DNA from 3 places in the Blautia sp. HA9023 genome. Region 3 is predicted to be linked to each of the others. Evidence: riboswitches for the same ligand, from Rfam matches in the RefSeq annotation. Region 3 holds a riboswitch; each other region holds the start of a gene.
What was found. A riboswitch is a leader RNA that binds a small molecule or an ion and turns the genes downstream of it on or off. The one in region 3 is predicted to bind cobalamin.

Region 1 (2,206 bases), 130 kb from region 3:
CCAGGAATCCTCATCATCACCGGCCATATCGTTGTTTGCATGGTCTCCGGCAACAACCATCAGCGGACGAAGAACAACGTTCTTGTATCCTGCCTCTTTTACCTTCTCGATAACCTTGTCGCAGGCTGTATCTTCCGGTTTACCCTCTACAGTACCGATGAATGCGTTCTTGAATCCAAGGTTTTCCATCTGTGTCTGCATCTGATCGTATGTAATGTTAGCTGTATGAGATGTTCCATGTCCCATGAATACGAATGCTGTGCCAGCCTCAGCTGCTGCATCCATGCTGTCAAATCCGGCTTCTTTGCAAGCCTCATCTGTGATTGCCTGAGCAACGGCTTTCTTGTCATCGTTGATCACGGTTGCATCGTCTCCAACCTCACCGAGCATTGGCTCTGCGATAGCTACAGACTCGAATTTATCTTTATAGCCATTGATCGCTTCTGTCATCTCATCGTACTCAGCACCATGCATCAGATGAGTAGGCTGTACAACCAGATTCTTAACACCATTCTCTACTGCACGGTCAAGAGCCTGCTGCATGTTATCGATCACTTCATCATCTCTTGCCTCTACATGGTTGATGATGATCTGTGCTGTAAATGCTCTTCTTACAGACCAGTCCGGATAAGCTTCTGCAAGAGCATCCTCGATTCCTTTGACATCCTCTGCACGGCTGTCATTGAAGGAAGTACCAAAGCTTACTACCAGAAGCTCGTTCTCACCGATCTCATCCTGGTTACGTGGATCGTCTTTGGAAGCGTCTCCTGTGTCACGTCCGAAGTAATCCGGATCAGCGTTCTCGCCCTCTACCAGTTCTTTCTGAGCGTCTGTCAGAGCATCCCATGCTTCTTTAGCTGCCTTGCAGTCCTCATCTGTTGTGTCAGTTCTCTCCTGAACATAGATCTTGTCGATCAGAGCTGCTACATTGTCAGCTGCTTTCTGGTCTTCATCAGAAGCCTCTGTGGTATCAGCTGCCTCAGTACTCTCATCTGCGCTCTCTTCTGTAGCGGAATCATCTGCTGCCATTGCTGTTGTAGCTGCACCCATAGAGCATGTCATGGAAACTGCGAGCATCAGAGCTAACATTGTTTTTCTTTTCATTTCTTATCGTCCTCTTTTCATGTATTTCCAGAATACTGATATGTACAAAAAAACGGCTGCTTTCTGCGGCCGCCTGCTCACACACGATTCTCTCGCAATACACATAAAAAGAAGTTCTGTATTGTTATTGAGAATACAGATTCGTAGACCGCGAATCCTGGATCTCACAATAAGGCAGTTCTCCTGACTTGGTTCCACACTGCTTTCCCTTCCCGGTTTCCCAGTGGTATTTAAAAACAGCTCCCCGTTCACAGTGACGGTATCGTTCCGGATTCTCACCGGATTCTCTTTTGCACATCCGACTGGACGCAACCTTATTGCCATAACATTTGTACATATTCGATTTTACCTGGTTACTTATTCTTTTACCACAAAATCACAAAATTGTCAAGATTGCTGTCGGACGAATCATGGTGCTTCCCCTGCATCTGTCAGTTATTTTCAACATACTCCTTTCAATATTCATGCACATTATGCATGGTTTTATATGATTTATGTTTTTTATTTATGGTACAGTGATTTCCTACAACATAAAAGCAGCCCCTTTCCGCCATCACTGTGACAGCAGAAAAGGGCCGCTCATATTATTTACTGAAGTACTCCTGCTCAAGGTATCTGGCTACATAGATACCGCTGGCGGATGCATGGGAAAGAGAATGTGTCACACCGCTGCAGTCTCCGATAACAAAGAGACCTTTGTGGCAGGTTTCCAGATTCTCATCGATCTCAACTTCCATGTTGTAGAATTTAACCTCAACACCATAAAGCAGAGTATCGTCATCTGCTGTTCCAGGTGCGATCTTATCCAGAGCATAGATCATCTCGATGATTCCATCCAGGATACGCTTCGGCATAACAAGGCTTAAGTCTCCCGGTGTTGCGGAAAGAGTCGGTGTTACGAAGCTCTCCTCAATACGTGCTTTTGTGCTTCGTCTTCCACGGATCAGATCTCCGAAACGCTGTACCATAACACCACCGCCAAGCATGTTGGAAAGTCTTGCGATGCTCTCACCATATCCGTTGCTGTCATGGAACGGCTCTGAGAAATGTTTGGATACCAGAAGCGCAAAATTTGTATTGTTGGTGTGTTTTGCAGGATCTT
Region 2 (2,206 bases), 140 kb from region 3:
TACAGATGAGGATACTGCAGAGGATGACACCGAGCATGTGGATGAAGATGCAGACAATGGTGAAAATGATGATGCGCAGTATGATGAAGATGGCAATGTGATCGAAGATGACGCGTCCGGGGATACTGAGAATACAGAGGATAATGCAGACGCAGATTACGATAACAGTACAGATGCATCCGAAGAAGGTGCAGAGGACACATCCTCAGACAGTGACAGTTCTTCTTACAGCAGCGGTTCAGGATCTTCTGTTGTGAATTATGCCACACAGTTTGTTGGAAATCCATACGTATGGGGCGGAACAAGCCTTACCAATGGTGCAGACTGCTCCGGTTTTGTACAGAGTGTATATGCCAATTTTGGCGTAAGCCTTCCGAGAACTTCCTATGAGCAGCAGAATGCAGGTACTGAGGTATCTTATGCAGATGCCCAGCCAGGAGATCTGATCTGCTATGGTGGACATGTGGCTATTTACATGGGCAATGGACAGATTGTACATGCATCCAATTCTCAGGATGGTATCAAGATCAGTAACGATGCGACATACAGAACGATTGTCTCTGTAAGACGTCTTGTATAATCACGAACCATATAAAATTTATTAAGATGAAGATATTGAACAGCCTGGCGGCATATTCCGCCAGGCTGTTTCTTATAAGGAAACAGTGAATTTATATCAGAAAAATCTGAAACGGTATTGACATATAATTAACAGGGTGTTATTATAATATCAGTATAATTCCATATTGAACATAGCAAGTGCTGAGGGCATCTGACAGTCATGGATTATCAGAAGCCAGCAGAAAAGGGAATCAGGTGAGAAACCTGAGCGATCCGGTCACTGTAACGGAGGAGCGAATCTCAGAATCCATTGTACCTATGTATGAGAAGGAGAGACGAGCCATGATCCCGGAGCCAGGAAACCTGCTTGTTATGGCGAGGTTAAACTTCCGTGTAAAGTGTAACAACCATTTCAGGGACTCCGCACCCCTGGGACGTTGTCTACTTTTTTACGAGAGTAGGCATTTTTTTATGGAATGCGCCTGTTCATATGAATTATACATGATTAAATGGCAGGCGATACTACTCCGGATACATTCGTTCCCTCCGCGCACTCATGAACGGATTATATTTCTACCCCGGGGTGGGATCGCTACCTCTTTTTTTACGGAAAAATTAAGAGAGTGCATGATCCGGGAGGAGATAAGAACCATGGAGAAACCATATTGGGAGGGAAAAGAATATTCCTATTTCAGCCACAAAAAATGCGAGTATTTTCCATGCCATAAAGGAGCAGATCCGGAAAATTTTAACTGCCTGTTCTGTTATTGTCCGCTGTATGCACTGGGAGATAAATGCGGTGGTAATTTCCATTTTACGGAAAGCGGAATCAAGGACTGCACTGCGTGTAAACTTCCTCACAGAAGAGAGAATTATGGATATATCACAGGAAAATATCAGGAACTTGCGGATATGATAAGAAAGCAGAGAGAGAATTCTCAGGCAGATGAGAAATGATAATAAAGAAAATATAATATAACCCGAAATAATAAGCTAGCTCGGACACATGGTAAAATGTGTCCGAGCTGGCTTTTTTGGTTGTGAGTCAAACATGAATGTGTATTCGGATACATTTTATGTATATTCGATCTTACTGTTTTACCAGATCATCTGGTCTGCAGAAATACCTTCAATCTTGGAAGATGATTGTTCAGAATCAGCTGTTCCGGGAACATGGCCTGATGAACAAATTCAGCAGCACAGGTAAAATCACCGATGTGTTCCGGACCGTGACTGTCACTGGAGAGCAGCAGCGGCAGATGATATTTGCGGCAGCAGCGGAGAATCTCATAACAGTTTTCTCTGGTATCACCACGGTAGCCATATGGAGCCAGGGAAGCTTCGTTAATTTCAAAGATTGTTCCGGTTTCTCTGGCAGTTCGGGCAAGAACATCATAATTTACCGGATAATGGGTGTTGTCGCTGTGACCGAGGATTTTGACACAGGGATTCTTCATGACATTGACAAAAGCTTCTGTGTTCTCGTCTCTGGTACCGGGACGGTAGTTCCAGGTATGCATGCTTGCGATGGCATAATCAAGTTTACATAATAATTCCTGATCCAGATCTACAGTTCCCTTCCGGTCCAGAATATTCAGTTCGATTCCGTAGAGCAGATCTACTCCGAAATGTTTTTTCGGAGAAT
Region 3 (2,206 bases):
TACCGTCCATTGGCCGGGCAGCAGGAAAGATCAATGATTTTGTATCTTTTATCCAGGGACTTAAGAGTAAGGCAGAGGCTTATACAGTCCGTGAAACGCTGGAAGAAGTGATCGAACTGACCGGTTATGTGAAAGAGCTGGAAGCAGAAAAAACAGAAGAAGCTCAGGCAAGGATCGAGAATATCGATGAGCTGATCTCCAAGACCGAATCTTTCCAGGAAGCCATGGAAGAGGCAGGACAGCCGGCAACACTTTCCGCATTTCTGGAAGAGATCGCACTGGTGGCAGATATTGATTCCGTTGATCCGGATCAGGATTATGTGCTTCTTATGACCCTTCACAGTGCCAAGGGACTGGAATTCCCCAATGTATTTATGGCAGGTATGGAGGACGGAGTATTTCCGGGATATGCGTCCATCTGGTCCGGAGACCCGTCGGATATTGAAGAAGAGCGAAGACTCTGTTATGTGGGGATCACACGTGCCATGAAGGAACTGACATTAACCTGTGCAAAACAGCGTATGATCCGTGGAGAGACCCAGTACAACCGTGTATCACGCTTTGTAAGGGAAATTCCAAGAGAATTGGTGGATCTTGGACATACGATTCAGGAGAAAAAGCCCAGAGTAGATGATATCGTATCTCCGAAAAGCGCCTATGCCCAGATGAAAATGAATTTCCAGGCAAAGAGCACCCTGCAGAAAAAAGATTTCACAGTGAAGAAGGCGGACAGCCTGGACTATGGTGAGGGAGACACGGTCCGTCATGTGAAATTCGGAGTCGGTATCGTAAAAAATATCGCAGACGGCGGCAGAGACTACGAAGTGACGGTAGACTTTGACAAAGTCGGCGTGAAAAAAATGTTCGCCGGTTTTGCCAAGCTGAAAAAGATCTGAGAGGGATCTCTCCGGGCAGACTATTTCTGCAAAAAACTGTAAAAATCCGGCCTCAAGGTTGTAATTGGAAAACCGGTATGTTAGAATCAGTATCAGCGTAATTGAATTGCTGTGAAGTGAACAGTATCACCGGCACATATGCTGCCGGATACTGTGAGAGGGAATCGGGTAAAAAGCCTGAGCGGTTGCGGCCACTGTATACAGAAGAAGGGATTTCACATGCCATTGCAGAAACTCATGTGAGAAGGCGAAATCCCGATGTCAGAGAGATTCTGGAGAAAATTCTGATATATCATTCATGATCGGCTAAAAGATGAATGGTGTATCAGTTTTTATTTTGCGGAGTTTTTTCTGAGTCTGTAAGTCAGGAAACCTGCTTGACAGTATGTAAGTGGGAGCTTCCGTACAAAGTGTTCCGTGCAGATTTTATGAAGCCCCATCTTTTCGGTTACCCATAGGCAACAGGAGATAAAACAGGCGAAAAGAGAGGAAATGAAATGAAAAACAAGTATGTATCCACAAGAATCATGGCAATGGTAATGGCAGCGGCAATGACCGTATCAGCAACTCCGGCTGTTTATGCCGCAGAGAGAGCAGACTCCGAGACCATCAAGGAAGACAACCAGCCGGCAGCAGAAGACAGTACAGAGTCTGCAGACACCGAAGATTCTTCCGCAGAGGCAACCAAGACAGAATATCCTCTGACCATCACAACCTATGATTACGATGGAAACGAAATCGAAACCACTTATGAAAAAGCACCGGAAAAAGTCCTTGCTGTATATCAGGGAAGCATTGAGACTATGCTCGCACTTGGTCTGGAAGACCACCTGGTAGCTACCGCAGGTCTTGATAATGAAGTTCCGGAAGATCTCAAAGAAGCATTCTCAAAAACAAATTATCTTGACGAATTTACCCCATCCCTTGAAACTGTAACAATGCTGGAGCCGGACATGATCTTATCCTGGAGCTCTCTTTTCTCTGATAAGAATCTGGGAAATGTAACAGACTGGATCGACAAAGGCTGCAACACCTACTACAACACCAATACTCGTCCGGACGGCGACAGAACACTGGAAAATGAATTCACAGATATCTTAAATATCGGAAAGATCTTCGATGTACAGGACAAAGCACAGGCTATCGTTGATGATGCAAAAGCAGTGATCGACAAAACTCTTACTGCAACTGCAGATGTAAAAGACAAACCAAGCGTAATGGTATTGGAGCCTCTTGGAGATGACATCACAAACTATGGCGTAAAGAGCCTTGGCGGAGATATGGTAACACAGTTAGGCGCAACTCTTGCA

Region 1: linked by a shared signal. The riboswitch ahead of AC04Q6_RS04465 (sirohydrochlorin cobaltochelatase) and the one ahead of AC04Q6_RS05025 (ABC transporter substrate-binding protein) in region 3 are both predicted to bind cobalamin.
Region 2: linked by a shared signal. The riboswitch ahead of AC04Q6_RS04400 (cysteine-rich small domain-containing protein) and the one ahead of AC04Q6_RS05025 (ABC transporter substrate-binding protein) in region 3 are both predicted to bind cobalamin.

The regions. Positions count from the first base shown of each region.
Region 1 covers NZ_JBWLUR010000006.1:66,346-68,551, forward strand. Annotated here, with positions in the region: gene AC04Q6_RS04465 (sirohydrochlorin cobaltochelatase) at 1-1,104, opposite strand, end outside; cobalamin riboswitch at 1,261-1,436, opposite strand; gene AC04Q6_RS04470 (NAD(P)/FAD-dependent oxidoreductase) at 1,689-2,206, opposite strand, start outside.
Region 2 covers NZ_JBWLUR010000006.1:49,990-52,195, reverse strand. Annotated here, with positions in the region: gene AC04Q6_RS04405 (C40 family peptidase) at 1-580, shown strand, start outside; cobalamin riboswitch at 744-946, shown strand; gene AC04Q6_RS04400 (cysteine-rich small domain-containing protein) at 1,213-1,518, shown strand; gene AC04Q6_RS04395 (PHP domain-containing protein) at 1,668-2,206, opposite strand, start outside.
Region 3 covers NZ_JBWLUR010000006.1:191,482-193,687, reverse strand. Annotated here, with positions in the region: gene pcrA (DNA helicase PcrA) at 1-896, shown strand, start outside; cobalamin riboswitch at 998-1,287, shown strand; gene AC04Q6_RS05025 (ABC transporter substrate-binding protein) at 1,394-2,206, shown strand, end outside.